Regions from separate parts of the Flavimobilis soli genome, predicted to be linked through region 2. Evidence: riboswitches for the same ligand, from Rfam matches in the RefSeq annotation. Region 2 holds a riboswitch; each other region holds the start of a gene.
What was found. A riboswitch is a leader RNA that binds a small molecule or an ion and turns the genes downstream of it on or off. The one in region 2 is predicted to bind thiamine pyrophosphate.

Region 1 (10,289 bases), 400 kb from region 2:
AGACGAGCGACGACCTGTCGGGCCACGACGTGTACAGCCCCTCGACGTCCGTCAGCACGATGAGCTTGCGCGCGCCGAGCGCGATCGCGAGCGCGGCAGCGGCCGTGTCCGCGTTGACGTTGAGGACCTGCGTCGCGTCGTCGAGGTCGGGAGCGACCGTCGACACGACAGGGATCCGGCCCGCGTCGAGAAGGTCCTGGACGGCGGACGGGTCGACCGAGACCACGTCGCCGACCATGCCGACGTCGACGGCCTCGCCGTCGACCGTCGCCGTGCGACGCCGCGCCTGGAACAGGCCACCGTCCTCTCCCGAGAGGCCGATCGCGACGGGACCGTGCGCGTTGATGAGGCCCACGAGCTCGCGCGAGACCTGACCGGTGAGGACCATCCGCACGACGTCCATCGCCTCGGGCGTCGTGACGCGCAGCCCACCACGGAACTCCGACTCGATGCCGAGCCGGGCGAGCATCGACGAGATCTGCGGGCCGCCGCCGTGCACGACGACGGGGCGCAGGCCGACCTGCCGCAGGAAGACCATGTCCTGCGCGAAGGCAGCCTTGAGCTCGTCGTCGACCATGGCGTTGCCGCCGTACTTGACGACGACGAGCGCGCCCTCGAGGTCGCGCAGCCACGGGAGCGCCTCGACGAGCACCTCGGCGCGCTGGTGCGGCGTGAGGTCGATCGGTGCGGTGGTCATGGTCCCCGTCTCTCGTGTCGTGGGCGGCCTCGCTCCTCAGGAGGAGTAGGCGCTGTTCTCGTGGACGTAGTCGTGCGTGAGGTCGTTGGTCCAGACGGTCGCCTCGGCGTCGCCCGCGTGGAGGTCGATCTCGACGAGGACCTCGCGCTGCGACGCGAGGTCGACGAGGTCGCGGTCCTCGCCCACGCCGCCGGCACGGCAGACCTGGACGCCGTTGATGCTCACGTCGAGCGTGAGCGCGTCGTACGGGGCGACCTCGGGCGGGACGGTGCCGACGGCCGACAGGACGCGGCCCCAGTTCGGGTCGTTGCCGAAGATGGCTGCCTTGAAGAGGTTGGAGCGCGTGACCGCGCGCGCGACGGCGACGGCCGCCGTCTCGTCGGACGCGTTCCGGACGTGCACGGCGATGTCGTGGCTCGCGCCCTCGGCGTCCGCGACGAGCTGGCGAGCGAGCGACGCGCACACCTCCGTCAGGACCGTGGTGAGCGCGTCCGCGTCGACGCGCACGCCCGAGGCGCCCGAGGAGAGCAGGACGACCGAGTCGTTCGTCGACATGCAGCCGTCCGAGTCGACGCGGTCGAAGGTCCGGGCGGTCGCGGCGCGCAGCGCGGCGTCGGCGTCCTCGGCCGTCACGACGGCGTCGGTCGTCAGGACGCACAGCATCGTCGCGAGGCCCGGGGCGAGCATGCCCGCGCCCTTCGCCATACCGCCGACGACCCAGCCGTCGCCCGCGGCGACGGCGGTCTTCGGCACCGTGTCGGTCGTCATGATCGCGTGCGCCGCGGCGTCGCCACCCTGCGGGTCGAGCGAGGCCGCGGCGGCCTCGACGCCCGGGACGAGCTTGTCCATGGGGAGCCGCACGCCGATGAGCCCGGTCGAGCACACGACGACGTCGCCCGCCGAGACGCCGAGGACGTCCGCGGTGCGCTCGGCCGTGACGTGCGTGTCGAGGAAGCCCTCGGGGCCGGTGCACGCGTTGGCGCCGCCCGAGTTGAGGACGACGGCGTGCGCGACGCCGTCGGAGAGCGCCTGGCGCGACCAGACGACGGGTGCGGCGACGACACGGTTCGACGTGAAGACGCCGGCGGCGACGTGCTCGGGACCGTCGTTGACGACGAGCGCGACGTCGGGCTTCCCGGTGGACTTGAGCCCGGCTGCGACGCCTGCGGCCCGGAACCCCTGTGCTGCGGTGACGCTCACGGCGCGACTCCTTCGACGCTCAGGCCCGTGGTCTCGGGGAGGCCGAGGGCGATGTTCATGGACTGCACGGCGGCGCCCGCCGTGCCCTTGACGAGGTTGTCGATCGCCGTGACGGTGACGACGCGACCGGCGCGGCGGTCGACGGCGACCTGGACGAGGGCGGTGTTGGCGCCGAGCGTCATCGCGGTCGTCGGCCAGGTGCCCTCGGGGAGCAGGTGGACGAACGGCTCGTCCGCGTAGGCGTCCTGCCACGCGGCGCGGATCGCGTCGTCCGGCGTCGCCGGGTCGACGAGGCGTGCGGTCGCGGTCGCGAGGATGCCACGCGACATGGGGACGAGCGTGGGCGTGAACGAGATGGTCACGTCGGGCGCGCCCGCGGTGCGCAGGTTCTGCGCGATCTCCGGGATGTGCCGGTGGGTGCCGCCGACGGCGTACGGCTGGGCGGAGCCGAGCGCCTCGGAGGCGAGCAGGTGGCTCTTGAGGCTCTTGCCCGCGCCGGAGTAGCCGTTCGCGAGGACGGCGACGACGTCTGCCGGCGAGACGAGGCCAGCGGCGACGCCGGGCTGGAGCCCGAGGGTGACGGCGGTGACGTTGCAGCCGGGGACGGCGACGCGGCGTGCGCCGGCGATGCTCTCGCGCTGGCGCGTGCCGGGGCCGGTGATGAGCTCGGGCATGCCGTACGGCCAGGTGCCCGCGTGCGCAGAGCCGTAGTACGTCTCCCAGTCGGCGGCGCTCGCGAGGCGGTGGTCGGCGCCGAGGTCGAGGACGAGGACGTCGTCGGGAAGCCGTGCGGCGATCTCGCCGGACGCGCCGTGGGGCAGCGCGAGGACGACGACGTCGTGGCCCGCGAGGGCCTCGGCGGTCGTGGGTTCGAGCACGCGGTCGGCGAGCGAGCGCAGGTGGGGCTGGTGCTGGCCGAGCGTCTGGCCCGCGTTGGAGTGCGCGGTGACAGCACCGATCTCGACGTCCGGGTGCGCGGCGAGGAGCCTGAGGATCTCGCCACCGGCGTACCCGCTGGCTCCGGCGACCGCTGCTGTGAAGGTCATGCGTATAAACATACACGCTATTGCATAACTCTTCACCCATCCCCGGGGTGTGTCCCCCTATCCTCCCTCAGCGCCCCCGTCACCCGAGGGACGCGAGCACGACGCGACGTGACGCGTCGTGGCCCAGCGCCGCGACATCGACCAGCGCGACGACCCGCCCTGGCCGGGGCGACAGCACGACGACGTGGTCCGCGAGCGCGACCGCCTCGTCGACGTCGTGCGTCACGAGCACGACCGCCGCGCCGTCCCCGAGGACCCCCTCCTCCCGGTGTGCGGCAAGCCACCCGTTCATGTCGCGGCGGGTGATCGGGTCGAGCGCGCCGAACGGCTCGTCGAGCAGCAGCACCTGCCGCCCGGCGAGGACCGTACGTGCGAGCGCCGCACGCTGACGCATCCCGCCCGACAGCTCGTGCGGCCACGACCGCTCGAAGCCCGCGAGGCCGAAACGGTCGAGCAGGCCGCGCGCCGCGTCGGTCGCTTCCCGGCGCGACGTCCCGCTCACCTGAGCGCCGAGCGCGACGTTCCCCAGGGTGCGCCGCCACGGCAGCAACGAGTCGCCCTGCGGCATCCACGCGACGTCGGGCCGCCCGTCGTCGCCGTGCGGGAGCCGGACGGCGCCGCCGTCGACCACCGTCCCCGCGACCGCGAGACCCGCGAGGATGCGCAGCAGCGTCGACTTGCCGCACCCGGACGGGCCCACGACCGCCGTGAGCCCGCCACGCGCGACCCGGAACGACACGTCCGCGAGTACGGCGCGACCGCCGAGCGACACGCTCAGCCCGCGGACCTCGACGCTCCCCCGCCCCTCCGCGGTCCCGAGGTCGGGCCGGACGTCAGCCGAGGAGGTCATCGGTCCACAGCTCCTCCGCCGTCAGGCCCGGCTCGACGAGCCCCTCCTCCTCGAGGAATGCGAGGAACTCCCGCCACACCTCCGGGTCCTGCCAGCCCCAGGGCTTGCCTGGCGCCGTGATCTCCGCTGCGAGGTACGCCGCGCTGAGCGACACGAGCTCGCGGTCGAGCTCCGGGACAGCCTCCAGGAGCGTGTCGGCGGCCGCCTGCGGGTCGGCTACCGCGTCCTCGTAGCCGCGTCCGACCGCCGCCACGAGCTTCTCGACGACGCCCGGCCGCTCGGCCAGCACCGTCTCGGACGTCGCGAGCAGCGGCGTGTACCAGTCGGGGATGCAGTCCGTGTGGTCCGCGAACGGGATGGACGCGACGTCGAGACCGTCGACGTCGCGCAGCCTGATCGTGTCCCAGCCCTCGAAGACCCATGCCACGTCGAACTGGCCCTGCGTCAGCCCGACCCGGAAGTCGTCGCTCACGAGCGGGGCGAGCTCGACCGCGTCCGGGTCGCCGCCGTCGCACGCCACGAGACGACGCACGAGCGCCTCCTCGAGCGCGCTGCCGTAGCTGCCGTACGTGCGCCCCGCCAGGTCGCGCGGACGCCCGATACCCGCGCTGCTCAGGCCGATGAGGCTCGACGTGTTGCGGCGCAGGACCGCAGCGACCGACACGACGTCGGCCCCCTTGGCCCGGGCCGGGACGAGCGCCTCGGCGACGGAGTACGCGACGTCCGCCTGGCCCGCCGCGACGAGGCTCAACCCCGACGCCTCCCCCGGCTCGACGATCGTCACGTCGAGCCCCGCCTCCGCGAAGTAGCCGCGGTCCTGCGCGACGTACAGGCCGAGGTGGTTCGTGTTGGGCGTCCAGTCCAGGACGACGGTCACAGGCGTCAGGTCGCCCTCGACCGCGCCGCTCTGCGGCGGCGCCGCGCAGCCGGCGGACAGGGCGATGAGCGCCGCGGTGAACGCGGCAGCGGTACGAGCTCTCATGCTGGTCTCCTTGCGAGCAGGTGGGTTCCGGGTTCGCGCCGCTGCCACGGCAGGGCGGCGCGCGACGCCGCGTCGACGATCACGAACAGCAGCGCGGTGAGCAGCGCGACGAGGGCGACCGCGACGAAGATGCGGTCGACGTCGTACCCCTTGCGGGCGCGCTGGATGAGGACGCCGAGGCCGCTCGTCCCAGCGAGATACTCCGAGACGACGGCGGCGCCGACGGCGTACGTGGCGGCGAGCCGCAGCCCCGACAGGGCCCCGGGCAGCGCGGCCGGCGCTCGCACGAGCAGCAGCACCTGGCGGCGCGTGCCGCCCAGACCGCGCAGGACGTCGCCAAGCTCCCCCTCAGCGTCGCGCATCGCGCCTGCCGCCGCGACGAGCACGGGGAAGAACACGGTGAGCGCGACGAGCACGACCTTGGGCGCGAGCCCGACACCACCCCACAGCACCATGAGCGGCGCGAGCACGACCGTCGGCACGGTCTGCGTGAGCGTGAGCAGCGGCAGCAGCGCCCGGTCGAGCCAGGGCGAGGCCGCGGCCGCGAGCGCGAGCGCGCTGCCTGCGAGGACTCCGAGCACGAGACCGAGGAGTGCCTCCGTCATCGTCGTCGTGACGTGGTCTTCGAGCAGCGGGGCGAGCCCGACGGCTGCGGACACGACCTGGCTCGGCGCGGGGAGGATGAACGCCGGGACGTCCCCGACGCGGACGGCCACCTCCCACACGACGACCAGGCCGGTCGCGAGCACCGCCGGCGGCCACGCACGCGCCAGCAGGTCCGCACCCGGGCGCGGGGCGACGCTGCTCACGCCCGGAACTTCGCGACGAGGTCCTCGATCGTCGGGCCGTCGTCGTCGGCGCCCTGCCCGACCTTGATGTGGCTCGTCACGCCGCGGGCGCCTGCCGCGAGCGTTGCCTCGTGGACGCGTCGCAGCAGCGCCCAGACCTCGTCGGGGCTCCCCTGCACGGTCGTGCCCATCGCACCGACCTCGTGGACGAGACCCGAGTCCTGGATGACGGCGATGGCGGGGTCGATGTGGGCGTAGGGCTGGTCGGCCGTCCCGGCGGGGCGGGGCGAGACCTGGATGTGTGCGAGCACTTCTTCGCTCCTCGAGCTCGAGGGCGCCGCCGCGACGGGCGCGCGCACGACCGTCGCGCGCCGACGAGGCGCGCCGCAGCACGCGTCGGCGAGGACGCGAGCAGCGGGACGGTTCGAGCAGACAAGGTGCCGACGGCACCGACGCATCCCTCCGCTGGCATTACCCAGTTCAGGTTCGCGGGTCGGCGGCTCGGGTGGTCTCCCATCCGCCCTCTCAGCTTGGTGCACCAAGCTCCCCGGCGTTTCCCCGTCAACGTATCGGCCGTGCTCGCACGCCGCGACCGTCGTCTCGCGATCCGGGACCGCCGCGTCGACCCGGACGCCCGACGGGTGGTTGGCTGGGGTGATGAGAGCGATCGAAGCCGTACGCGCAGGTGGTCCCGAGGTCCTCACGCTGGTTGAGCGTCCCGCGCCGGACCCAGGTGCGGGCGAGGTCGTCGTCGACGTCGCGTTCGCGGGCGTGAACTTCATCGACACGTACCGCCGCTCGGGCGTCTACCCGGCGCACTTCCCGCACGTGCCCGGAAGCGAGGGTGCGGGCGTCGTCAGCGCCGTCGGACCTGGAGTCACGGACGTCGCGGTCGGCGACCGCGTCGCCTGGGTCGACGGCCCCGGCTCGTACGCCGAGCAGGTCGTCGTCGCAGCAGACCGCACGGTCCCCGTGCCCGACGGCGTCGACCTCGCGACCGCGGCCGCACTCATGCTCCAAGGGCTCACCGCGCACTACCTCGTCGACTCCAGCCACCCCGTCGGCCCCGGCGAGGACGTGCTCGTGCACGCAGGCGCGGGTGGGGTCGGCCTCCTCCTGACGCAGCTCGCCGTCGCGCGCGGCGCGCGCGTCATCACGACCGTCTCGACGGAGGCGAAGGCCGAGCTCTCGCGCGAGGCGGGCGCGACCGCCGTCGTCCGCTACGACCAGCTCGACGACCTCACGGCGCAGCTTCCCGAAGCCGTCCGCGCCGTCGCCCCGGAAGGCGTCCACGCGGTGTACGACGGCGTCGGCCGCACGACGTTCGACGCGTCGCTCGCCTCCCTGCGGCCGCGCGGCATCCTCGTGCTGTTCGGCGGAGCCTCCGGCCAGGTGCCCCCGTTCGACCTGCAACGGCTCAACTCGGGCGGCTCGCTGTTCGTCACCAGGCCCACGCTCGGCGACCACGTCGCGACACGACCCGAGCTGCTGCGTCGGGCCGACGAGCTGTTCCACGCCGTCCGGCTCGGGGCCCTCAAGGTCCGCGTCGGCGGGACGTACGCACTCGCCGACGCGGGTGAGGCGCACCGGGCGCTCGAGGCGCGCGAGACGACGGGCAAGCTCGTGCTCGAGGTCGGCGGGGAGGCGCTGTGAGCGTCGAGGCGGGCGGCTTCGACGACCTCGTCGCGGCCGTCCGGGACTTCTCGGAGGAGCGCGGCTGGACGCCGGTGCAGACGCCGAAGAACCTCGCCATGGCGCTCACCGGGGAGGCGGGCGAGCTCGCGGCCGAGCTCCAGTGGCTCGGCTCCGACGAGAGCGTCGACGCCGTGCGCACCGACCGTGAGCTGCGCGAGCGCGTCGCGATGGAGATGGCCGACGTGCTCATCTACCTCGCGCGCCTGGCCGACGTCACGGGGATCGACCTGCTCGACGCCGCCCGCCGCAAGCTCGCGGTCAACCACGGGCGCTTCCCGGTCGGCTCGGCGCCGTCGCGAGCGCACGACGGGTGACGCCAGGCGCGCGAGGGACACCCGCCGGGACCGACGGGCACCGTCGTCCGCTCTGGGAGGTGTCACCGTGGGCCCCTCACGACGCCGAGCGCATGCTCGGAGCATGACGACCACGATCACGCCGAACATCTGGTACGCCGGCGACGCCGAGGAGGCTGCCGCCGCCTACACGGCCTTCTTCCCGGACAGCCATGTCGTGCAGACCGTCCGCTACCCCAGCGAAGGACTGCCCGACTTCCAGAAGGACATGGCAGGCAAGGTCCTGACGATCGACCTCGTCGTCGGGGGCCTGCCCCTCACGCTCATCAACGCCGACGCGACCTTCCGCCCGAACCCATCGATCTCCTTCATGGTCAACTTCGACCCGTCCCGGGACCCCGAGGCGCGCGAGCACCTCGACGAGCTCTGGGCGCGCCTGGCCGAGGGTGGCCGCGTCCTCATGGAGCTCGGCCAGTACCCGCACAGCCCGCGGTACGGCTGGGTCGAGGACCGCTTCGGCGTGTCCTGGCAGCTGATCCTCACGAACCCCGACGGCGACCCGCGCCCGTTCGTCCTGCCGACCTTCCTCTTCGGCGGCCCCGCACAGAACCGCGCCGCCGAGGCCAGCGCCTACTACCGGGAGGTCCTGCCCGGCTCCCACGAGGGTGCCACCGTCCTCTATCCCGAGGCCCTTGGGCCCGCCGTCGCCGGGTCCGTCATGTTCAGCGACCTCGTGCTCGCCGGCACGTGGGTCGCCATGATGGACGCGGCCGCCGAGGTGGACCACACGTTCGGCGAAGGCGTGTCGCTCGCCGTCACCGCCGCGGACCAGGCCGAGATCGACCGGCTCTGGGCGGCGCTGTCCGCCGTCCCCGAGGCCGAGCAGTGCGGGTGGTGCAAGGACCGGTTCGGCGTCTCGTGGCAGGTGGTCCCCGAGAACATGGGCGAGCTCATGGCGCACCCGGGGTCGTACGAGCGGCTCATGCAGATGAAGAAGATCGTCGTCGCCGAGCTGTGACCGGGCACCCGCGCGCGGGCGCGGGAACGACAGCGGCCCGACCCCGCCGGAGCAGGATCGGGCCGTCGGCGCGAGAGGTCAGCGCAGCTGGGCGCCGAGCTTCTTGCCCGCAAGCTTGATGACGCGGCCGCGGATCTCAGCCGTCTGCTCCGCCGTCAGCGTGCGGTCCGCACCACGCAGGCGCACCGCGACCGCGACCGACTTCTTGCCCTCGCCGACCTGCGGGCCAGTGAACACGTCGAAGACGCGCACCTCCTCCGCGAGGTCGCCGACCGCCTTCACGACGACGGCGCGCACCGCGCCAGCGGCCACGTCCTGGTCGACGACGAAGGCGAAGTCCTCCTTCGCGAGCGGGAACGTCGACACCGGCACGGCCTGGACGGGGTCGGTCGGGGCGGCGGCCACGATCGCGTCGAGGTCCACCTCGAACGCGGCAGACCGGCGCGGCAGGTCGAGGCGCTCGAGGACCTGCGGGTGCAGCTCGCCGGCCCAGCCGACGACCTTGCCCGACGGCAGCTCGAGACGCGCACAACGGCCCGGGTGCCACGGCATGCGGGACGTGTCGTTCGCCGTCGTGAGCTCGACGCCGACCGTGCGGGCGACGAGGCGCACAGCCTCGACCGCGTCCTCCCAGCCGGCGGGACGGCCAGGCCCCCACCAGCCCGCGCGCTCGCGCGCACCAGCGAGGAAGCCCGCCGCGTGGCGCGGCTGGTCCGGGACGGCGGCCGCGAGAGCCTCGAGCTCGTCGGCCGTCGGACGGCGGCCGCCCGGGAGCTGCGGCGCGACGGGCGCGCCTGGGCGGGGCTGCGTGACGAGCCCGATCTCGTAGATCGCGAGGTCCGTCATGCCGCGGCCGACGTTCCTTCGCGCGGTGCCCAGGAGGGTCGTCAGCAGGTTCGTGCGCAGCTCGGGAGCCTCGTCCGAGAGCGGGTTCGCGAGTCGCACGGCCTGGCGCCGCGCGTCCTCGGCGTCGAGGCCGAGCTCGTCGTGCTGCGCCGTCCCCACGAACGGGTACGACAACGTCTCGACGAAGCCGGCCTCCGCGAGGGCGCGCGCGACCGAGCGGCGCGAGCGCTGCGCGGCCGTGAGGCCGGTACCGGCGGGGGCTGCGGGGACGATCGACGGGATGTTGTCGTACCCGTCGATGCGCGCGACCTCCTCGACGAGGTGCTCGGGGGCCTCGATGTCGGGTCGCCACGACGGAGGCGTCACCTGGACGGCCTCGCCGTCGCCGTCAGCCAGCTCGCAGCCGATCATCGTGAGGATCTCGGCGATGCGCTCACGACCGTGGTCCACCCCGGTCAGGCGCAGCGGCTCGGACCACGGGAACGTGATCGCGGGCGTCGCCGGGACCGCGTCGAGGTCCGAGACGGCAGGGTCGGCGGTGCCGCCGCCGTGCTCGACGAGCAGGTCGACGACGCGCTGCGCGGCCACGCCCGGCAGACGCGGGTCGACGCCGCGCTCGAACCGCTTCGCAGCCTCCGACGGGATCTTGTGCCGGCGCGACGAGCGCGCGATCGTCACGGGATCGAAGTGCGCGGCCTCGACGAGGACGTCGGTCGTCGTCTCGGACACCTCGGACACCTGCCCGCCCATGACGCCCGCGAGCCCCTGGACGCGCGAGCCCCGAGCGCCGTCGGGCGAGTCGGTGATGAGGAGGTCGCCCGGGTCGAGCGTGCGCTCGACGTCGTCGAGCGTCGTGAAGCGCTCCCCAGCCGCC
Region 2 (10,289 bases):
CTGCTCACGTCGACAGGTCCGATCGCAATCTGCGCACCGCCCGGCCTCGTCAGAACGTTGACCAGGACGATGCTCGTGCCGAACATGAGGAACGGCATCTGTGCGCGCACCAGCGTGCGGACGTCGAGCGACCTGCTCACGACGATCGCGCCGAGCGCCACCGCATAGAGCACCGCCGGTGTGACGGGGTCGGTGACGAGCAGAAGCGCGCACGACAGCGCGAGCAGCAGTGCGAGCTTGACGGCCGGGTTGCGCCGTCCGAGTGCGGTCGCACGAGGGTCGATGCGCGTGCCCGCTGCGGCGGTCGTGCTCATGGGTGTGCTCCTGTGGCTTGCAGAGCAGGCGCGACGCTGGTCGAGCGTGTTGTTCCGAGGGCCCAACCCTCGACAGTGAGTCCCTCGGCGAGACGGCGGCGCAGGAGCTCGGGGAGTCGCAAGCCGGAACCTTCCGTCGTCGCCGCGGTGAGGACCTCTGAAGGTGCACCTCGGGCGACCATGCGACCGTCAGCCATGACGAGAACCTCGTCAGCGAGCTCGGCCGCGAGCGACAGATCGTGCGTGACGACCACGATGGCTCTGCCCGCGTCTGCCATGGCGCGCAGCTCGCGCGCGACGCGTGCCGCATTCCGTCGGTCCTGCGCGAAAGTCGGCTCGTCCACGAGCAGCACGGGATCGGGACTCATGCACGCGGAAGCAAGCGTGAGCCGCCGTTGCTGCCCGCCCGAGAGCCGAAACGGGTCGGCATCGGCGACGTGTCGGAGACCGAACCGGTCGAGGATCGACTCGACCGACGGCCCGTCGGCGGCTCGCGTGGCCGCGCGGCGAGCGTGCGCGACCTCCTCTCGCACGGTGCGACGCAGGAACTGGTGCTCAGGATGCTGGAACACCATGCCGACACGTGGCTGGTTGCGCGCGTCTTCGCGACGCCGGATGCGGCGCCGCCGGGGCGAGGGCGGGCCCGGTGTGTAGGCCGGCCACGTGAGCGTGCCCTCGGCGGGGCACAGTCCCGCCAGTGCCTTGAGGAGCGTCGACTTGCCTGCGCCGTTGACGCCGAGGATCGCAGTGAGCGTTCCGGCGCGGAGATCGAGGTCGACACCGTCTACGAGCGTGGGACGCTGCCGGACGACGGCAGCTCCGGCAGGTGCGCCGATCGCGGGTGTGGACACTGCCTCAGCTCGCACGGTGACACCCCGTGCACGCAGGAGCGGCGTCGACGTGCAGCGTGCGGAGGGGACGCGGCGGGCACCAGGAAGATACGGCTCGGTGAGCGCGTCAGGCATCGAGGCGAGCCGCACGTCGAGGGGCAGCCAGCACCCCATGGCTTCGATCGCCTGCGCATGCGTCGTGAGGACGTCGGCCGTGGGCCCGTGCGCGAGCACGGAGCCCGAAGCGTCGATGACAAGCGTGTCGACCGGCAGAGTGGGGAGCTCGTCGAGACGATGCTCGACGAGGAGGACCGTCGGACCACCGTCGTTCATGACGGTCGCGACCGCCGCGCCCACCTGCTGCGCGCCAGCCGGGTCTAGCATCGCCGTCGGCTCGTCGAGCAGGAGGAGCGCCGGCTCAGCGACGAGAACGCTGGCAAGCGCAACCCGCTGCGCCTCACCGCCCGAGAGCGTCCCAGTGGGACGGTCGGCGAGGTGAGCGGCCCCGACCCGCGCGAGAGCCGCTCGAACGCGCGCCGCGATGTGCTCGGACGGTACGCCGTGGTTCTCCAGGGTGAACGCCACGTCGTCAAGGACCCCGGCGAGGCACAGCTGGTCGAGAGGGTTCTGCTGGAGGTACGCGACATGCCGCGCGAGGTCGAACGTTGCGACCTCGCGCGGATCGGAGCCGAGCACGCGAACGTCACCCGTGACAGCGGCATCGACGGTCTGCGGCACGATCCCCGTGATCATCCGCAGGAGTGTCGACTTGCCGGAGCCGGACGGGCCCAGGACAAGACAGGATCGACCGGCGGCGATGCCCAGCGTGACGTCGTGCAACGACGGTGTCGGCGCGGTCGGATAGTGGACGCCCGCGCCCTGGAGAACCACGGCGGCGTTCATCGTGCGGCGCGCCCAATCGCCTGGTTGTCGAGCACACCCGTGCGGAGGAGCCCGTCGCCGAGGAGCTTGGCAGCCACCGCGGACAGCAGGATGCACGACGCGAGCGTGAACGCGAAGCGGAGGCCGAGGTACTCCTGACCGAGCCATCCCTGCCGGAACGCGTTGTACGCGAAGGTCAGAACCCCGGCGGAGACACCTGACGCGAGGAACGTCGGCCAGCCGAAATGGCGGTAGCGCGTGAGGGCGAAGGGAAGCTCGGCGGTCGCACCCTGGATGAACCCGACGAGCAGGAGCATTGGCCCGACGGGGGAGCCGAGGAACGCGACCTCGACGAGAGCCGCGAGAATCTCGACGACCACGCCGACACCCGGCTTGCGCACGATGTACACGGCGAGAGGCGCGACCATGATCCATGAGCCGGCGAGCACATTCTGGGCAAGGTCGCCGAGCGGACCCATCGCGATCTGCAGTCCGTACCACGCCTGGACGAACGCCCAGTAGAGGAACCCGAAGACGACCGCAAGGACCGCGAGCAGCACGGTCTCGTGGAGCGTGAGCCCGCGGCGGTCGCGGGGCACGAGGGTCGGGAGCGTGGTCGCGGCGTCGTCGGCCGTCGCGCCGGGCAGGTCGGTGCGGGGTGTGCTCATCGGGCCACCTCCGTCGCGGGAGCATCGGCGTCCGGGTGGTTCGTCGAGATCGTCACGTGCGTGACGACGTGCGCGACGGAGCGGCCGGCGGCGAGCCAGCCGTCGGCGACCGTGCCGAGGACGTCGGCGAGGTCGCCTGCGAGCTCGGTGACGAAGTGCCGCGACGCACGCGCGACCCCCGCGGCCTTGGCCCGCTCGATGACCGGCATGATGTGGGACATGTGGTCGGCGCCGGGGCCGTCGGCGAGCGGGTACAGCGCCCACTGGGCGGTGGCCTCGACCCCTGTGGGTGCGAGCGGGGTGAGGTCCGGGATCGCGAGGGTGGGGGCGTCGAGCCCGCACGTCAGCTCGCCCGGGCAGCCGCGGGAGAGCTGAACGTGCGCGACGACGTGCGCTCCGCTCGCCGAGACCCGCGCGATGAGGTCGACGATGTAGGCGAGGACGTCGGCCTCGGCGCCACCGACGTACGTCGAGACGTCGTCGGACTCGATGACCAGACCGGGGGCGGATGCCGCGGCCGTGTCCGCGAGGGCAGTGAGCAGGATCGCGACATAGTCGTCGGACATCACGGAGACCGTGAGGCGTGCGCCGACCCCCAGGGCGAGGGGGTCTCGAGTCTGGGCACCGCTGCGTGCGGACGTCGTGGACGGGGAGAGGGACATGCGTGCTCCTGTGCATCGACGCCCCCGGGGGTGGGCAAGCACGATGCATCCACTCGCGTGGCAGCGCCACGCCGCCGCGGACACGAAAATGCCCATGACGTGCCCCCGCATCCGTGCGCCCGAGAGCGCGCGGGCACGGGGACGGGAATGCTCCGCCCTGCTCCCTACGCTGGTACTGACCAGATCAGGTTCCACGGGTCTGCAGGTGGGACGGGGTCCGGCCTGCACTCTCAGCGCTCATGCGCTCCCCGGGGGCTTGGTGAACACACCGTAACGACGACGAGCCTCGAGGGCCAACGGGGCCGGCGCCCGTTCCACCAAGCGGACGCGGGTGCGGGGTTGGGGAACGTGAGATTCTGGGTGCCCGGTCCGCACAGCCTCGAGGCTGTCGTCGCGCGAGGAGCCCCGATGACGACCTGCTACTACACCGCCGCGACCTTCGACGGGTTCCTCGCGACGCCGGAGCACTCGCTCGACTGGCTGTTCTCCTGCGACTTCGACTGGGCCGCACCCATGCCGCACGCGACTCTGGCCGACGGCGTCGGGGCTCTCGTCATGGGCGCCTCGACGTACGAGTGGATGCTGCGCCGTGACGAGCCCTGGCCGTTCGAACCGCCGACCTAGGTGCTCACCCACCGCGACCTGCCCGTCCCCGCGGGCGCCGATGTTTGGCTCAGGCACGCCGACGTGCGTGACATTCACGCCGAGATGACCACGGCAGCGGACGGCGGGGTGTTGTGGGTCATGGGAGGCGGGGGGAGTCGCCCAGCAGTTCGCCGAGGCCGGGCTGCGCGACGAGGTGTGGCTGCAGTACGCCCCAATGCTCATCGGGGCCGGGCACCCGCACATCACGGGGTGGCTCGACCCCGCGCCCATCGACGTCGCCCGCAACCGCGACCATATGTGCGGCCGCTACCGGGTGCGGCGCCCGTCCGCGTGATCCCCGTGCGGCGCTGACGGGCTGGCGTCAGACTCTCTCGAACCGGCGACGTGCGCGGGGGATGTGATGACGGAGGCGCTCGTGGCGATCCGTCGGGCGTTCGGGTGGACGTACGCGATGGTGTGGAAGCTTGATGTGGAGTCGCAGCGGCTGCGTCTGGTGCACGACGACGGGACGGCGCCTCGCGAGTTCCGCGAGTATGCGCAGGGCTTGGCTCTGGGCCCGGGCGAGGGGCTGGCGGGGACGTGTTGGCAGCGTGACGACATGGCCGTCCTGCACGATCTGCGCACGGCTGGGCCGGGTGTGGATGTGTCGCGGATCGAGAGCTCGGGCTTGCTGAGCGGTGTGGCGCTGCCGGTGCGTAGCCGCGGCAAGGTTGTGGCGGTGTTGCAGTTCCTCAACAGCGGGGTGGGGACGCCGTCGGAGTCGCGGCAGTCGATCATGCGTGCTGCGGGGATGCTCGTGTCGGGGCAGTTCGACCGGGCGGCGGAGCGGGAGATCGCAGTCGAGCACGACCGTGACGTCACGGCGCTGACGACTGTCGTGCATGCGGTGGCGAAGGCGTCGAGCATCGAGGAGGCGCTCGGCACGGCGCTCGAGACGATCAGGATGAAGCGCCCTGGGTCTGATGGAGACTCGCGCTATTTGATTCCGACCAGCAGTTCGCGGTCGGCTTGGACAGCATAGAACGCGTTCTCGAACTCGACGGGCGGGACGTCGCCGAGGTAGCCATGGAGACGTTGCGCATTGTGCCAGTGCACCCACCCGAGCGTCGCGAGCTCGAGGTCCTCGACGGTCTTCCACGGTCGTTGGCGGGCAGGTCCGCGGACGAGTTCGGTCTTGTAATAGCCGTTCACCGTCTCGGCCAGGGCGTTGTCATACGAATCGCCGACGGTTCCGATCGAGGGTGTCGCGCCGATCTCCGCGAGGCGTTCGCCGTAGCGAATCGACGTGAACTGAGAGCCCGCGTCGCTGTGACAGCGCAGATCGGCGTGGCGTGCACCGCGGGACCAGCGGGCCATCTCGATCGCGTCGAGGACCATCTCGGTGCGCATGTGGGACGCGACCCGCCAGCCCACAATCATCCTGCTGAACGCGTCGACGATGAAGCACACGTAAGCGACGCCGGCCCAGGTGGGCACGAACGTCAGGTCCGTCACCCAGAGCCGGTTTGGTGCGGTCGCGGTGAACTCGCGCTTGACGAGGTCCGGGTGCCGCGCCGACGCCGGATCCGGGCGGGTGGTCTTCACCCGCTTCGACCGTCGGGCGCCCTCGATCCCCGCGACCCGCATCAGCCGGGCGGTCTGATCCCGACCGATCACGATCCTCGCTCGTCGGGCCGCCTTCCACAGCTTGCGGACCCCGTAGACGCGGTAGTTCATCTCCCACAGCTCGACCAGCCGCGGGATCAGCTCCTCGTCCCGCAGCGCGCGAGCCGAGGGGGCGCGGGTCTTGGCGGCGTAGTAGCTGCTCGGGGCCACCTGCAGCAGTCTGCAGATGAGCTCGACTCCGAGCCGGCGACCGTCGACCAGGTCGTCCTTGTTCGCGTCGATGAACGCGACTACTTCCGGTAGTGGCGGTCGAGCTCCGCCCCAAAGAAAGACGCCGCACGCTTGAGCACCTCGTTGGCGCGGCGAAGCTCCCGGTTCTCCTGCTCAAGCTCCCGCACCCGCTGCGCTTCGGCGCTGCTCACGCCCGGGGTGACGCCGTCGTCGATGTCGGCCTGCTTGACCCACATCCGCACGGACTCGACCCCGTAACCCAGCTGCGTCGCGACCCGCTGCACCGTCCCCTGCGTGACGCCGAGCTCAGCGCGCAGCGTCCTCACCATCCGCACTGCGGCGGCCTTCTCCTCGCTCGAGTAGCGACGCGTCGTCGGCTTCCCATTCGCCAGTTCCTTCGGCATGACTCCATCCTCGTTTCCAAGGTCAGGAGTCTCCAACAAACTCAGGGCGCTTCAGGACGGCGTTCGGCTGGGACTACGGCTCGTACTGGACGATCGACGCCGAGCGCGACGCGCTCGAGTTCGCGCAGGAGTCGGGGACGGTCAGCCCGGAGTTCCGGGAGGTGACGCGGACGGCATCGTTCGTCAAGGGCGTGGGTGTGGCGGGCCGCACGTGGGCGCGCGGCGACATGCTCATCGTCCCGGACCTCGGCGAGGTCACGGACTGTGTGCGTGCGCCCGCTGCAAGACGGTCGGGCGTGAAGTCCGGCGTCTGCCTGCCGGTCGAGGTGGGTGGCGAGATCGTCGGCACGCTCGACTTCTTCGTCACGCGCACGATCGAGCTGTCGGAGAACCGGCAGTCGGCGCTGCGGAACACGGCGTTCATGATCGGGCAGAGCCTCGAGCGGTTCCAGGCGACGATGCGCGTCAACGCGATCGCGCAGGACCTCTTCGACTCCATCCGGTCGGTCGAGTCGAACGTCGCCGACGCGACCGCCGTCGTCGCCGAAGGGCGCACCCTGTCGGATGCGACGAACGAGCGCGTGGAGGCGCTCGCGCACGCGAGCCAGGAGATCGGCCAGGTGGTGCGCACCATCCAGGAGATCGCCGCGCAGACCAACCTCCTCGCCCTCAACGCGACCATCGAGGCCGCACGCGCGGGCGACGCAGGCAAGGGCTTCGCCGTGGTCGCGGGCGAGGTCAAGGAGCTCGCCGCCCAGACCGCCCGCGCGACGGCGGAGGTCGAGGGCAAGGTCGCCGCCATCAACACGGAGGTCACCGGCATCACGATGGCGCTCGCCGAGATCAGCGCGACCGTCGGCCGCATCAACGAGTCGCAGGAGACGATCAGCGAGGTCGTCGCGCACCAGGTCGGGGCTGTGCGGGCTGTGGTGGATACGCGGGTGGGGTAAGCGGCCCCGCCCGATTCGCATCCAAGTTGATCTTGGAATCGACGATCCGGCCGTAGCCCTGGACGTGAGCAGAGATCAGCCTCATAGCTTCCACGCTCCCGGTGCGGCCCGCGCGTAGTCGTCGATGCCGATGGCTTCGAAGTGGCGCTTGGCGGACTTGATCTTGGCGAGCTCGGTTGGGCGCAGTTTCGAGTCGTCGAGGGTGCTCTTCGTCTCGCGGATCATGTAGATCCGGTCTTCGCCGTCCTCCTGCTTGATGATCGCCCAGTCGGGGTTGTACGGGCCGACTGGGGTGTCGATCTTGAACTTGGCGGGCAGCTTCATGAACAGCTTGATGTCCTCGCGAGAGTCGAGCAGCTCCGCGAACTGGCGCTCCACGTCCGAGTCGAAGACGACGTAGTCGAAGTCGGTCTTCTGGGTGTGCTGCACCTTGTACATCTGGTCGAGGAAGCGCTCCTTCTCCTCCTCACCGTCTCTCTGCAGCTCACGCAGCTCGTAAACGGAGCCTGCGATCCGCTCGTACTGGATGCCGTCGACCACGATCTTTGCCAGCTCGCTCTGGAGGGCACGTTTGGTCATCGCGATGAAGTCGTTCGGGTTGCCGATGAACTCGCCCAGCCGGCCACTGCCGATCAGGATGTCGACAATGGTCTTGCGGGTGAGAGAAGTGGCTTCCTGAAGCTCCGTGATGATGTCGGGCAGGTCGTAGCTGCCCTTGAGGTCGGCCGAGCGGGTGCCGAGTTCTTCACCCTTGGCGCCGCCTCGCAGCACCTTGACTCCGGCGCGGGTGACCTGGATGCGCAGCGCGTCGATCTTCGGCGCTTCGTGGATAGCCCGGATGGCGTTCTCGATCAGCTGGTCGCGGCCGACCCGGACGCGGTAGGTGGTCTTCTGGCTGATCGTCTCCCAGAACTCCTCGAACTCCGGTGTCGAGTAGAGTTGCTTGTTGAGCACGCGTGGCTGACGCTTGCTGACGGGCTTGACGTACTTGCCGATGTTGGCGCGCTCGACCAGCTCGATGATGATCGGCTCAGCCCAGGCGAAGTCGACGGGCAGGCCGAGGTCGAAGCCGACCTGGTTCGGCTGGAACTTCGAGGTAACCGTGCCGTCCTTATCGATGAAACCCTTGTCCTTGAGGTGCTCCCACACGAGGACGGAGCGCTGGTAGCCGAACTGGTCGTCGGTGAGCGCGCCGTTCGCGTCCTGCAGCGGGATCTTCGAGAACTCTGCCCGGCGCACCCGGCCGATCTCGACGCCGGCGTCCTTATACTCACGCTGGAGCTCGTCCGCGAACTTCGTGTAGGACTCGTTCGCTACGACCGTCAGCGTCGCGACGCCACGGTCAGCGACACGGGTGTAGCCGTCTTCGGTCTTTGCGACAGGGAGGCGCAGGCCACGGCCGAGGGTCTGGCGGCGCTCGGTCTCGGCACCCATCTCGCGCAGGGTGCAGATCTGGAAGACGTTCGGGTTGTCCCAGCCCTCGCGCAGGGCAGAGTGGCTGAAGATGAAGCGCACGGGCTCGTTCTCGTCGAGCAGTCGAGCCTTGTCTTGCATGATCAGTTCGTAGGCGTCGTCATCGGCCTTGGTGGTGCCGGACGAGTCCTGGAAGGTCGTTGTCTTGCCGCGCTTGATCTGGGAAAAGTACGCCCGGCGCAGTTCGCTCGGCGACTGCGGCAGCAGCTCCTGGTACCGCGCGGACTTCGCACGCTCCTCGACGAAGACCTCGTCAAACCACTGCACGAAGTCGCCGTTGGCGTCGTCGTTGTTCGTGCCGTCGCCCAGGTAGCTGGCGACCTTATCGACGAAGAAGAGGCTGAGCACCTTGATGCCCTTGGCGCGCAGCATCGATTCCTTGCGCAGGTGCTCGCGGACGGTCTCGCGGATCATCTCCTTGTAGATCGCACCGGCCGAGGCGCCGATCGTCTCGCCTTCATAGAGGAAGCCGTGCCTGGTGAGGTCAACGTAGGCCGGCTCGATGCTCATCTCGTTGATGCGCCAGCCCTCGTAGACCGGGTTGTTCGTGACGCGGGGGTCCGACAGCTCCTGGTGCTGCCTCACGCTCACGATCCGCCGCTCAAGCGAGCCATCGGCCTTGCGGCAGGACAGCTCCAGCCGGGCCGACCACGATGGCTCACGCCGCACCTCGACGAGCCGGACGTACGGCGCTGCGTCCGCCCCTTGCTGCTGCACCTCGGCGACGACTATCTGCTTCACCAGCCCGAGATCGTGGGCGTCGACGGGATCGAGGCGGTAGACGACGTTGCGCTGCTTCTTGTGAGTCGCGCTGTAGCGCAGGGTGAACACCGGGTCGAGGTCGCCGACGGCCGACTGCGAGAGCTGTGACTCCATGTTCTGCGGCTCGTCCATGATCACGACCGGGCGAGTCGCCTTCAGGTAGTCGATCGGCCGCAAGCCGTTCAGCTTGTCGCGCGTCTGGTGGATGATGCGAGTGTTCGCGTTGCCACGGATCGAGTCGATCGTCATCACCATGATCTGCACGTTGGTCGACGTCGCGAACGACTGCACCTCCTCAGCCGTCTTACCGCTATAGACCGACGAGTCGAAGGTAATGTTGCGCTTCTTGTAGAGATCTTCGAAATGCGCGCGCATGAGGCGAATGCTCGTGTTCACGCCCTCGCGGATCGCGACGCTCGGCACCAGAATTACGAACTTCGTGAAGTTGTACTGTGCGGCCAGCTCGAAGATGGTGCGGAGATACACGTACGTCTTACCTGTACCCGTCTCCATCTCGATATCGAAGTCGAGGCCAGAGTCATCGAACAGCTTCGAGGCAACCTCGAGGCCGTTCTTGTCCTGCACGCGCTGCAAGTTGGCGAGCACTGTGTCGCGGTCGAGCACCAGGCGGTTTCCGACGGCGCCGACCTCTTGCGAGAGATCGAGGTCCAGCGCCGCGTTCTCCGTCTCGTTGAGCGCGGCCACCTGGCCGCGCAGCGTTGTCTCCAGCTTCTCGGCGTCCTTCGGCTGTCCGTCGAACAGATCGACGACAGACTTGATCGCGTCGAGCTGGTAGGGCTGGCTGGCGTCAAACTTAAACCCGCTACTCATCACGCCGTCCAGAGCTCGATGCCCTTGCTCTTGCAGAGCTGGGCAAGATTGGTCTTCAACTGATCGTCACC
Region 3 (10,289 bases), 1.3 Mb from region 2:
AGCTTCGCGAAGTCCGGGTTGGCCTGCATCGACGAGAGCAGCGCGCCGACGACCGCGGAGAGCGCCTCGCGCCCGCGCAGGTCGCCACGCGCCTCGTTGATCGTCGTCTGGAGGCGCTCGCTGCCCTCCGCGAGGGCGGCCTCGAGGATCTCCGACTTCGACGTGAAGTTGTAGTAGACGCTGCCCTTCGCGACGCCCGCGGCGAGCGCGATGTCGTCGACGGACGTTGCCGAGAAGCCGCGCTCGGCGACGAGCCGCACCGCGGCCTCGATCACCTGCGCGCGGGTCCCGCGTCGTCGTGCGGCATGGCCGTCGGTCCTCGGGGTGGTGGCGTCGCTCATGCTGCCGATCCTCCCAGAGCGGCCGACGGCCCGCCGAACGGTCATGCTCAGAGCGCGATCGCCGGGTGCAGGCGGTCGAGCGTCCACGTGCGCATCCGGCTGGCGCGCCACGCGGTGACCGCGAGCGAGCCGAGCAGGACGCCCCCGAGGACGAGCGTGCTCGCCACCAGGCGGCCGTCCGCACCGCCCGTGATGACCTGGCGCAGGCCCTGGACGGCGTACGACATCGGCAGCCACGGGTGGATCGCCTGGAAGAACGACGCCGTCGTCTGCACGGGGTAGGTGCCGCCCGAGCCGGCGAGCTGCAGCATGAGCAGCGCGAGGATGAGCACCTTGCCCGCCGCGGGCCCCGCGAGGGCGAGGATCGCCTGCTGCAGCGCGAAGAAGGTCGCGGCCACGAGCACGGTGAACGCGATCGTGCCGGGGACGTTCGTGAGGTCCATGCCGAGGCCGAGCGCGACGACGGAGAGCATCACTCCCGCCTGCGCCGCACCGATGAGCAGGCCGGGGAGGTAGCCGGCGATCGCGACGCGCCAGCCGGAGACGGGCGCGGCGAGCGCCCGCGGCGGCACGGGCCGCAGCACGAGCCACGTGATGAGCGCGCCGACGAACAGCGCGAGCGACAGGAAGAACGGCGCGAAGCCCTCGCCGAAGCCCTCGGCCTGCGCGAGGTCGGAGTCGGCGACCGTGACGGGCGCGGCGACGACCGCGGCACGCTGGGCGCGCAGGTTCGCGTCGTCGTCGGGGATCTGCTCGGCGCCGCTGGCGAGGCCGTCGGCGAGCTGCCCCGCGCCGTCGTGCAGCTGCGTGGTGCCGTCCGCGAGCCTGTCGGCACCGTCGGCGAGGCGGGCGGTGCCGTCGGCGAGGGTGCCCGCGCCGGTCGCTGCGCTGCGCGCGCCGGTGCGCAGCCGGGACGCGCCTCCGGCGAGCTCGGAGGTGCCGTCGGAGAGCGTTCGCGTGCCGTCGCTCAGCGTCTCGGCGCCCGCGGAGAGGGTTCTGGCGCCCTTCGCGGCGTCCTTGAGGCCCTTCGCGAGCGTGCCCGAGCCCTGGGAGAGCGTCGTCGACGACGTCGCGAGCCTGCTCGCGCCCTTGTCGACGGCGGTCGCGCCCGTCGCGAGCGCGGTGGCGCCGTCGGAGAGCTTGGAGGTGCCGTCGGCGAGCGCGCCGGCGCCCTTCTCGAGCGTGCCGAGGCCCGTGCTGAGCGACGTGGCGCCGGCAGCGAGCTGGTCGACACCGTCACGCAGCGTGGGCTCGGTCCCGGTGCTCGGGTGGAGCTGCGCGTCGATCGCGGCGGCTCCGGTGGCGGCGGCCTGGAAACGCTCGACGAGCGTCGCGCCGTCGAGCGCGCCGAGCTTCGCGAGGGCCTCCTTGTTCGCGGCGATCACGCCCTGCACCTTCGGGTCGGCCGCGGACGGGTCGCTCGCCGCGAGCATCGCGGTGTTCTGCGTGAGGAGCGTCGCGACGTCGGCGAGCTGCTGGGGCAGTCCCTCGATCGTCGGCTGGGACGCGGCGAGGCCGGCCGCGAGGCTGTGCGCGCCGTCAGCGAGGCGGGCGGTGCCGGACCGGAGGTCCTGGGCGCCCGTGCTGAGGGCGTCGGCGCCGTCGGCGGCAGACGCTGCGCCTTCTGCGAGGTCCGTCGCGCCGTCGTGCGCGTCGGCGAGGCCGTCGGCGAGGGCGGTCGCGCCGTCCGCGAGGTCGCCCGTGCCGTCGGCGAGCGTTCCGGCGCCGGTCGCGAGCTTCCCCGCGCCGGACGCGAGGGTCGTGCCGCCCTTCGCGAGGGTCGACGTGCCGGTCGCGAGGTCGGACGCGCCGTCCGCGAGCGTCGAGGCGCCGCTGTCGAGGCGCTGGGCGCCGTCGTCGAGACGGGCCACCCCCTGGTGCGCGGAGCTGACGCCGTCGGCGAGCGTGCGCAGACCCTCCGCGAGGGAGGCTGAGCCGTCCGCCGCGGAGGCCGCGCCGTCGGCGAGGGTCACGGCGCCGTCGGCGACCTGGTCGGACGCGTCGGTGAGCCGGATCGCACCGTCCGACGCCGTGGCGAAGCCGTCGCGCGCGGAGCCGAGGCCGACGAGGACCGTGTCGACCGCGTGCGCGCCGATCTCCTCACGCACCGCGGACTCGACCTGGACCATCGCGGAGCGGCCGAGCGTCGTCGCGAGGAACGAGTTCGCGTCGTTGTACGTGACGTCGATGCGTGCCTGCTCGGGGGCGTCGCCGCCCGCGCTGACGATCGTCTCGGAGAAGTCCGCGGGGATCGTCACCGCGAAGTAGTAGTCGCCGTCGGAGACGCCCGCGAGAGCGTCGTCGCGCGACGTGACGCGCCAGTCGAGGTCACCCGACTCGACGAGCTTCTCGGTGATCTGCGCGCCGGCGTCGACGGGCTCGCCGTCGCGCTGCGCGGCGACGTCCTCGTTGACGAGGGCGACGGGCAGCTTGTCCATGTTGCCGGTCGGGTCCCAGAACGCCCACAGGTACAGGGCGCCGTAGAGGAGGGGGATGAGGATGAGGGCGCCGACGGCGACCTTGGGGAGGGTGCCGCGGCGGAACCGGCGGAGCTCGCTCCCTGTCGATGCTGCAGAGATCATGAGGTCTTCCTGGGGGAGGTCAGGCGTCGAGCTGCGGGCCGGTGGTCAGGCGCACGACGCGGGGCGACGTCTGCCAGGTCATGGCCTGCACCTCCCCTGCGGACGCGACGGAAGCGATGACGGTGACGCCCGCGGCGGCGAGGCCGGCGAGGCTGTCCCAGACGAGCTGGCGGCGCGCGGCGTCGTGCACCTGGTCGAGGTCGTCGACGACGAGGAGGCGCGGCTGCGCGAGCATCGCGACGGTGATGCGCAGGAGCATCGCGTCGACCTCGTCGAGGTCCCACACGACCGTGTCGAGCGCGGGCAGGTGGCGTTCGCCGAAGACGGCGGAGGCGGCGTCGCGGTACGTCTGCTCGGTGAGGCGCGGGGCGCGGCGGTACCAGGGCGTGAGCCAGGTGAGGCGCTCGCGGAGTGTGTCGGCGACCGTCACCGAGTCGTCGAGGCGGTCGATCGCGTCGAAGCCGGCGACGGCGGCGAGCTTCTGGACGGCGTAGCGCTCGCGGGGCAGCTCGTGGCCGAGGACGGTGAGCTGGCGTGTGCTGCGGTCGGGCCGCATGCGGCCGGCGAGGGTGAGCAGGAGGCTCGTGCGGCCGGAGCCCTGGGGTCCCTGGAGGACGACGAGGTCGCCCTCGCGGACGTGGAGGGAGACGGGTCCGTAGACGGTTCCGCGTGCGGACGTGAGCGTGAGGTCCTTCGCCTGGACGACGGCGCGGCGCGGCGCGGGCTGGGAGGGCGGCGCAGCGTGCGCGGGTGCGGCAGGGAGGTCCTCGACCTCGGTGCGGCTCGCGGGAGGGGTGGGGTTCATAGTCCTGTTCCTGAGCTTGCGGCAGTCTTTTGATCTGACCGGTCAGTTCAAAATTAGGTCGGGCCGGGACGAGCGTCAACCGGAGGCGGCCAGAAGCGGCGAGGATCACAGCGGGCGGACGGCAACCGGGCGACCGCCTGTCGGTAGGCCGACGGCGACGCCCGCAGTCGCGGGCAGGGTGCGCGTGGGGGCGTCCTCGGCACCGGGGCGGTCCGGCGCGACGGCGATGACCCGGGCTCAGCCCTTCCAGGCCCAGGTCAGCGAGGGCGACTGCCGCACGGACCCGTAGTCGCGCCACATCGCGCGGGCGTCGGCCTTCTGCCGCGCCGTGCACGTCCGCGCGTAGTACATGACGGCCGTGCGCCCCGTGATCACCGACGCCATGCAGTCCGCCTGCAGCTCGCCCGGCTCGGCCGGCCCGCGGGCGTAGAGCCGCTCGGCGCTCGCGGTCGACTCCTCGTACGCGCTCTCGCCGTCGACGAGCGGGCGCACCTGGACGACGTGCGCGCACTCGTGCAGCGCCGTGTGCTCGAGCACGGCGTCGGGCAGGCCCGAGCGCAGCCGGATCGACTGGGTCCAGCGTGCCTGCCCGTCAGCCCACGCCCACGACGAGCGGGCCTTGCCGACGGTCTGGCCCGACCGCACGTCGGGCGAGTCGACGTAGATCGGCGTGAGCGGGCAGAAGTCGCGCACGGCGGCGCGAGCCCGAGCGACGTACGCGGCGTGCTCCTGGCTGTCCGACTGGAAGATCGTGAGCTCGGGGCTCGTGCGGACCGTGCCGGTGCCCGGGTCGAGCACGACGCGGTACGTCGCGTCGCCCGCCCGGCTCGGCACGGGGAGCGCGACGGCCGTGGTCTCGGCCACCTCCTCGGCGACCGGCGTCCACCGCCCGCCGTCCCGGCGCTCGAGCCGGAGCGTCGGCCCGGCCGCACTCACCTCGACCGTGACGACGACGTCCTCGTCCGTCGCGGCGACGTCCGGGTGGTCGACGTCGGTGATCGTCGCGTGCGCCCCCGTCGCGCCCGCTCTCTCGTCCGCGCCCGCGGCGACGGCACGGACGAGCCCGTCGCCCGTCAGGCCCGGGGCCGAGGGGCGCGGAGCCGCGGACACGAGGACCCAGGACAGCGCGAGCGCACCCGCGAGCGCCGGCACGGCGCGCCGCGTCCAGGTGTCTCGCCGCACTGGTCCTCCTCGCCCCGGGTGCCGTCGTCGTGAGCGACCTGTCCATCGTGCCCCGTCGTGCCGACGACGGCCAGGACGGCCGGACCTGGTCGGGCGCTCGTGCGGCGTGCGTGCAGGTCGGCCGACGTGCAGCGCGCCACGGTCCCGGTAGCGTGGGCAGGGTGGCCGCCCGACCCGGGCTGCCGCACCGACGAGCGACGAGGAGGACCGACGTGGCTGACGACAACGACGAGGGCATGGTCGACAAGCTGATCCTGATCGGCACGTCCGCGCTGGCGGCGTGGCTGGCGCAGAAGCTCCTCGGCGCGGTGTGGAAGAAGGCGACGGGGCACGACGCCCCGAAGGACCCGCTCGACAACGAGTCGAATATCGCGGGCATCGTGACCTTCGCGGGCGTGACGGGTGCGGTCGCCGCGCTGAGCCGCATCGCTGCGAACAAGGGCGCGCGCAAGGTGACGTCGCGGATCTCTGCGGGGCGCACCCTGAAGGCCTCGCGCTGACGCGGGTCCTGCACGCTTCGCGCTGACGCCCTGGCAGACGGCTCGGCCCCCTCGTCGCTCGCGACGAGGGGGCCGAGGTGTGTCCGGGGTCAGCCGACGGCGACGCGGATCTCGTTGCGCCACGGGTCGGCGAACGTGAGCACGGCGCCGTCGTCCGCGGCGGCGACGCCCGCGTGCTTGAGGCGGTCGGCGAGCGCGCCGACCTCGTCGCGCGTCGGGACGACGATCGACACCTCGCCGAGGCCGAGGTTCACGGGCCGCGGGCCAGCGCCCATCGACGCCCACGTGTTCATCGCCATGTGGTGGTGGTAGCCGCCGGCGGACACGAACAGGGCCGAGCCCATCTCGGTCGTCGCCTCGAAGCCGAGGGTGTCGACGTAGAAGCGGCGCGCGGTCGGGATGTCGCCGACCTGCAGGTGGACGTGGCCGAGGGTCGCGGCCGAGGCATGCGGGGCAGCGAGGACGGCCTCGTCGAGGTGCTGCTGCATGAATGCGTTCGGGTCGAGGTGCAGCGTGGCCATCTCGACGTGGCCGTCGCGCCAGCGCCACTGGTCGCGCGGGCGGTCGACGTACAGCTCGATGCCGTTGCCCTCGGGGTCGTCGAGGTAGAACGCCTCGGAGACGAGGTGGTCGCCCGCGCCGGTGTAGAGCTGCGGGGTGAGCGTCGCGACGCGCGCGAGCGTCGCGGCGAGGCCTGCGGCGTCGGCGAAGAGGATCGCCGTGTGGAACAGGCCGGCCTCGCCAGGGCGGCGCGGCGGCAGGTCGCGAGCCTCACGCAGGACGACGAGCGGCGTCGTGCCGCGGCCGAGGGTGACGACGGCGTCGCGGCCGTCCGCGGCGTCGTTCGCCAGGACCTCGAGCGCGATGACGTTCGTGTAGAAGGCGACCATCGCGTCGATGTCGCGGACGTACAGCGTGACCGCGTCCATGTGCGTCTCGGCTGCGAGGCGGTCGCCGGGCAGGAGGGCGGAGGGTGCGGCGGCGTGGGCGCTCGCGGCGTCGATCATGTCTCGGCTCATGTCTTCAGTCTCCCCCGAGAAAGTTGAAGCGTCAACCATTCTCGGTGTGAGGACGGGCACGGCCGCGAGGCGCGGCGGGCGGTAGGCTGGTCAGGAACGACAGGGGAGCGCTGCCGCCCGCACGGACGGTGAGCGCTGAGAGTGCGGACCACCGCAGACCCTCGAACCTGATCCGGTTAGCACCGGTGTAGGGAGTCGGGATTCTCTCCACGTCGTGCGCCGCAGCACACGCGGGGCGCGACGCGGCACCCCTCCTTTGACCTAGGAGGACACCAACGCATGAGCACCACCACCCGCCGCCGCAAGGGCACCGCAGCCACGCTCGCAGCGATCGCCACCACGAGCCTGCTCGTCGCCTGCTCCACCGAGCAGAGCCCGGCGACCACGACGACGACGGCCGGCCCGCCGACCGGCAAGGTCACCCTCGTCACCCACGACTCTTTCGAGCTCACCGACGAGCAGAAGGCCGACCTCGAGGGGCTCGGCCTCGACGTCGAGGTCACCCAGCTCGGCGACGGCGGCACCCTCGTCAACCAGCTCATCCTCACCAAGGACTCCCCGCTCGGCGACGTCGCCTACGGCATCGACAACATCTTCGGCGCACGCGCCCTCGAGGCCGGCGTCTTCGCCGACCACGCCTCCCCCGCCCTGCCCGACGCCGCGAAGGACCTCCTGCTCGAGGGCTCGACCGCGCTCACCCCGATCGACCAGGGCGACGTCTGCATCAACGTCGACGACCGCTGGTTCGACGCGCACCCCGACGTGCCCGTCCCCGCGACCCTCGACGACCTCGCCGACCCCGCGCTCAAGGACCTCGTCGTCCTCACCAACCCCGCGACGTCGACCCCCGGCCTCGCCTTCCTCGCCGCGACCGTCGGCGCCTACGGCGAGGACGGCTACCTCGACTACTGGACGAGCCTCAAGGACAACGGCGTGAAGATCTCCGACTCCTGGTCGGACGCCTACTACGTCGACTTCTCCGGCGGCGGCGAGGGCGGCCCGCGCCCCGTCGTCCTCTCGTACGGCTCGTCGCCCGCCTACACGCTCGACGGCGACGAGTCCACGACGTCGTCCCTCCCCGCGACGTGCTTCCGCCAGGTCGAGTACGCGGGCGTGATCGCCGGCTCCGACAACCCCGCCGCTGCAGGTGCACTCGTCGACTACATGCTCTCCGCCGACTTCCAGGCGGCCCTCCCTGACACGGTGTACATGTACCCGGTCGACCCGGACGTCGACCTGCCCGAGGCGTTCGAGAAGTTCGGGCCGCTCGCCGAGAAGACGATCACGGTCGACCCCGCGACGCTCGCGGAGAACCGCGACGCCTGGATCGAGTCGTGGACTGACACGATGCTCGGCTGAGACGAGCACGACCGTGACGACGACCCTCGCACCGGCACCGACCGGGAACCGCGCCCCCCACGGGGACGCGGCACCCGGCGGTGCCCGGCGCAGGGCGACCGGGCGTGCGCTCTGGTTCGCCGCCGTCGGGGTCCCGGGACTGTTCCTCGCGGTCTTCTTCCTGTGGCCCGTCGCGACGATGATCCTCAAGGGCTTCGCGTCGCCCGACGCCGCGGCGCACCCCGCGTGGTCGCCCGCCGCCTGGGACCTCGGCGGGTTCGGCGAGGTGCTCGGCCGCCCGCGCACGTGGCGCGTCGTCGGCCTGACCTTCCTGCAGGCCGGCCTCGGGACCGTGCTCTCCGTCCTGCTCGGCCTCCCCGGCGCGTACGTGCTGTACCGGCGGACGTTCCCCGGCCGTGCGTTCGTGCGTGCGGTCGTCACGGTGCCGTTCGTCCTGCCGACCGTCGTCGTCGGTGTCGCGTTCCGCAGCCTGTTCATGGACGCAGGCCCGCTCGGCGGGCTCGGCCTCGACCAGAGCCTCACCGCGATCGTCGTCGCGCTCGTCTTCTTCAACTACTCCGTCGTCGTGCGCACGGTCGGCGGTTTCTGGGCGCAGCTCGACGCCCGTCCCGAGCAGGCCGCGCGCGCCCTCGGCGCGAGCCCGCTGCGCGTCCTGCGCACGGTCACGCTGCCCGCGCTCGCCCCCGCGATCGCGTCGGCCGCCGCGCTCGTCTTCTTCTTCTGCGCGACGGCGTTCGGCACCGTCCTCATCCTCGGAGGCAGCCGCTTCGGCACGATCGAGACGGAGATCTACGTCCGCACGACGCAGTTCCTCGACCTGCGCGCGGCCGCGGTCCTGTCGGTCCTGCAGCTCGTCGTCGTCGCGGCCGTCCTGTGGGTGTCGGGCCGCGCGTCGGCACGGCGCGTGCGTGCGCTCGCCCTGCTCGGCTCGGCTCCCGGCGAGCGACGGCTGCGCCCGCGCGGGCTCGGTGCGGGCGGCTGGGCGAGCCTCGCCGTGACAGCCGTCGTCGTGCTCGGGCTGCTCGTGTGGCCCATGGCGAACCTGCTGCTGCGCTCGCTGCGCACGGCCGACGGCACGTGGACCCTGCAGAACTACCGGAACCTCGCCGAGCCCGTCGCGGGCTCGTCTGTGACCGCGTGGCAGGCCGCGGGCACCTCGCTGCGGACGGCTGCGGTCGCGGCCCTGATCGCCGTCGTCGTGGGCGGCCTCGTCGCGCTCGTGGTGTCCCGGCGCCCACGCTCACGGGCAGGCCGTCGCGGCCTCGCGCTGCTCGACGGCGTGTTCATGCTGCCGCTCGGCGTCTCGGCCGTGACGGTCGGCTTCGGGTTCCTCGTGACGCTCGACCGACCGCTCGGCCTCGGCGTCGACCTGCGCTCGTCGGGGCTGCTCGTGCCCGTCGCGCAGGCGGTCGTCGCGATCCCCATCGTCGTGCGCACGGTGCTGCCGGTGCTCCGCGCGCTCGACCCGCGCCTGCGGGAGGCGGCCGCGACGCTCGGCGCTCGCCCCGGCCGCGTGCTCGCGACGGTCGACCTGCCGCTCGTCACGCGTCCGCTCGGTCTCGCCGTCGGCTTCGCGTTCGCGGTGTCCCTCGGCGAGTTCGGTGCGACGGCGTTCCTCGCGCGGCCCGACTCGGCGACGCTGCCGGTCGTGATCTTCCGGCTCATCGGGCGGCCGGGTGCGGAGAACTTCGGGACGGCGCTCGCCGCGGCGGTCGTCCTGGCCGTCGTGACGGCGACAGTGATGGTGGTGGCCGAGCGGATGCGCGGCGACAAGGCAGGAGAGCTCTGATGGTCGATGTGGTGGTGGCGCGCAGCGCCGCTTCGGACGCTCCCGTCACGCCCGCGGAGGGTGCGCCCGGGCTGAGGCTGCGCGACGTCGTCGTCGGGTACGAGGGAGCGTCGCGCCGCGACGCCCCCGTGCGTGCGGTCGACGGCGTCTCGCTCGACCTGCCGCGCGGGCAGGTGCTCGCGCTGCTCGGTCCGTCCGGCTGCGGCAAGTCGAGCCTCTTGCGCGCGGTCGCGGGCCTCGAGCGGTCGACGGGCGAGATCTCCTGGGGCGGGCACTCGCTCGCGGGGCTGCCCGTGCACGAGCGCGGCATCGGCCTGATGTTCCAGGACGGCCAGCTCTTCCCGCACCGCGACGTCGCGGGCAACGTCGCCTACGGCCTCGAGGGCCGCGCCCTGCGCGGCGGGCGACGTGAGCGCATCCCTGCCGCGCGCCGTCGGGCACGCGTCGCGGAGCTGCTCGACGCCGTCGGCCTCGCAGGCTACGAGTCACGGCAGGTCTCGACCCTCTCGGGCGGCGAGCGGCAGCGCGTCGCGCTCGCCCGCTCGCTCGCGCCGGCCCCCGGGCTGCTGCTGCTCGACGAGCCGCTCTCGGCGCTCGACCGCGAGCTGCGCGAGCGCCTCGCGGTTGACCTGCGCGCCGCCCTCCTCGCGACGGGCACCACCGCCGTGTTCGTCACGCACGACCAGGACGAGGCGTTCACGGTCGCCGACCG

Region 1: linked by a shared signal. The riboswitch ahead of ATL41_RS02685 (thiamine-binding protein) and the one ahead of ATL41_RS00870 (YkoF family thiamine/hydroxymethylpyrimidine-binding protein) in region 2 are both predicted to bind thiamine pyrophosphate.
Region 3: linked by a shared signal. The riboswitch ahead of ATL41_RS06980 (thiamine ABC transporter substrate-binding protein) and the one ahead of ATL41_RS00870 (YkoF family thiamine/hydroxymethylpyrimidine-binding protein) in region 2 are both predicted to bind thiamine pyrophosphate.

What each region holds. Positions count from the first base shown of each region.
Region 1 is NZ_PDJH01000001.1:584,612-594,900, forward strand. Features, by position in the region: gene argB (acetylglutamate kinase) at 1-697, opposite strand, end outside; gene argJ (bifunctional glutamate N-acetyltransferase/amino-acid acetyltransferase ArgJ) at 734-1,897, opposite strand; gene argC (N-acetyl-gamma-glutamyl-phosphate reductase) at 1,894-2,943, opposite strand; gene ATL41_RS02670 (ABC transporter ATP-binding protein) at 3,023-3,793, opposite strand; gene ATL41_RS02675 (ABC transporter substrate-binding protein) at 3,777-4,775, opposite strand; gene ATL41_RS02680 (ABC transporter permease) at 4,772-5,584, opposite strand; gene ATL41_RS02685 (thiamine-binding protein) at 5,581-5,874, opposite strand; TPP riboswitch at 6,004-6,122, opposite strand; gene ATL41_RS02690 (quinone oxidoreductase family protein) at 6,221-7,216, shown strand; gene ATL41_RS02695 (nucleotide pyrophosphohydrolase) at 7,213-7,572, shown strand; gene ATL41_RS02700 (VOC family protein) at 7,676-8,569, shown strand; gene pheT (phenylalanine--tRNA ligase subunit beta) at 8,648-10,289, opposite strand, start outside.
Region 2 is NZ_PDJH01000001.1:180,490-190,778, forward strand. Features, by position in the region: gene ATL41_RS00855 (energy-coupling factor transporter transmembrane component T family protein) at 1-314, opposite strand, end outside; gene ATL41_RS00860 (ABC transporter ATP-binding protein) at 311-2,047, opposite strand; gene ATL41_RS00865 (ECF transporter S component) at 2,044-2,694, opposite strand; gene ATL41_RS00870 (YkoF family thiamine/hydroxymethylpyrimidine-binding protein) at 2,691-3,356, opposite strand; TPP riboswitch at 3,499-3,617, opposite strand; gene ATL41_RS13430 (dihydrofolate reductase family protein) at 3,765-3,980, shown strand; gene ATL41_RS13435 (hypothetical protein) at 4,156-4,296, shown strand; gene ATL41_RS00880 (GAF domain-containing protein) at 4,363-4,983, shown strand; one part of gene ATL41_RS00885 (IS3 family transposase) at 4,938-5,890, opposite strand; one part of gene ATL41_RS00885 (IS3 family transposase) at 5,890-6,202, opposite strand; partial or broken gene ATL41_RS13655 (methyl-accepting chemotaxis protein) at 6,271-7,152, shown strand; gene ATL41_RS00895 (restriction endonuclease) at 7,234-10,218, opposite strand; gene ATL41_RS00900 (site-specific DNA-methyltransferase) at 10,218-10,289, opposite strand, start outside.
Region 3 is NZ_PDJH01000001.1:1,528,111-1,538,399, reverse strand. Features, by position in the region: gene ATL41_RS07010 (TetR/AcrR family transcriptional regulator) at 1-341, opposite strand, end outside; gene ATL41_RS07005 (YhgE/Pip family protein) at 389-2,923, opposite strand; gene ATL41_RS07000 (ATP-binding cassette domain-containing protein) at 2,943-3,728, opposite strand; gene ATL41_RS06995 (hypothetical protein) at 3,966-4,910, opposite strand; gene ATL41_RS06990 (DUF4235 domain-containing protein) at 5,123-5,410, shown strand; gene ATL41_RS06985 (VOC family protein) at 5,500-6,429, opposite strand; TPP riboswitch at 6,521-6,640, shown strand; gene ATL41_RS06980 (thiamine ABC transporter substrate-binding protein) at 6,709-7,788, shown strand; gene ATL41_RS06975 (ABC transporter permease) at 7,802-9,577, shown strand; gene ATL41_RS06970 (ABC transporter ATP-binding protein) at 9,577-10,289, shown strand, end outside.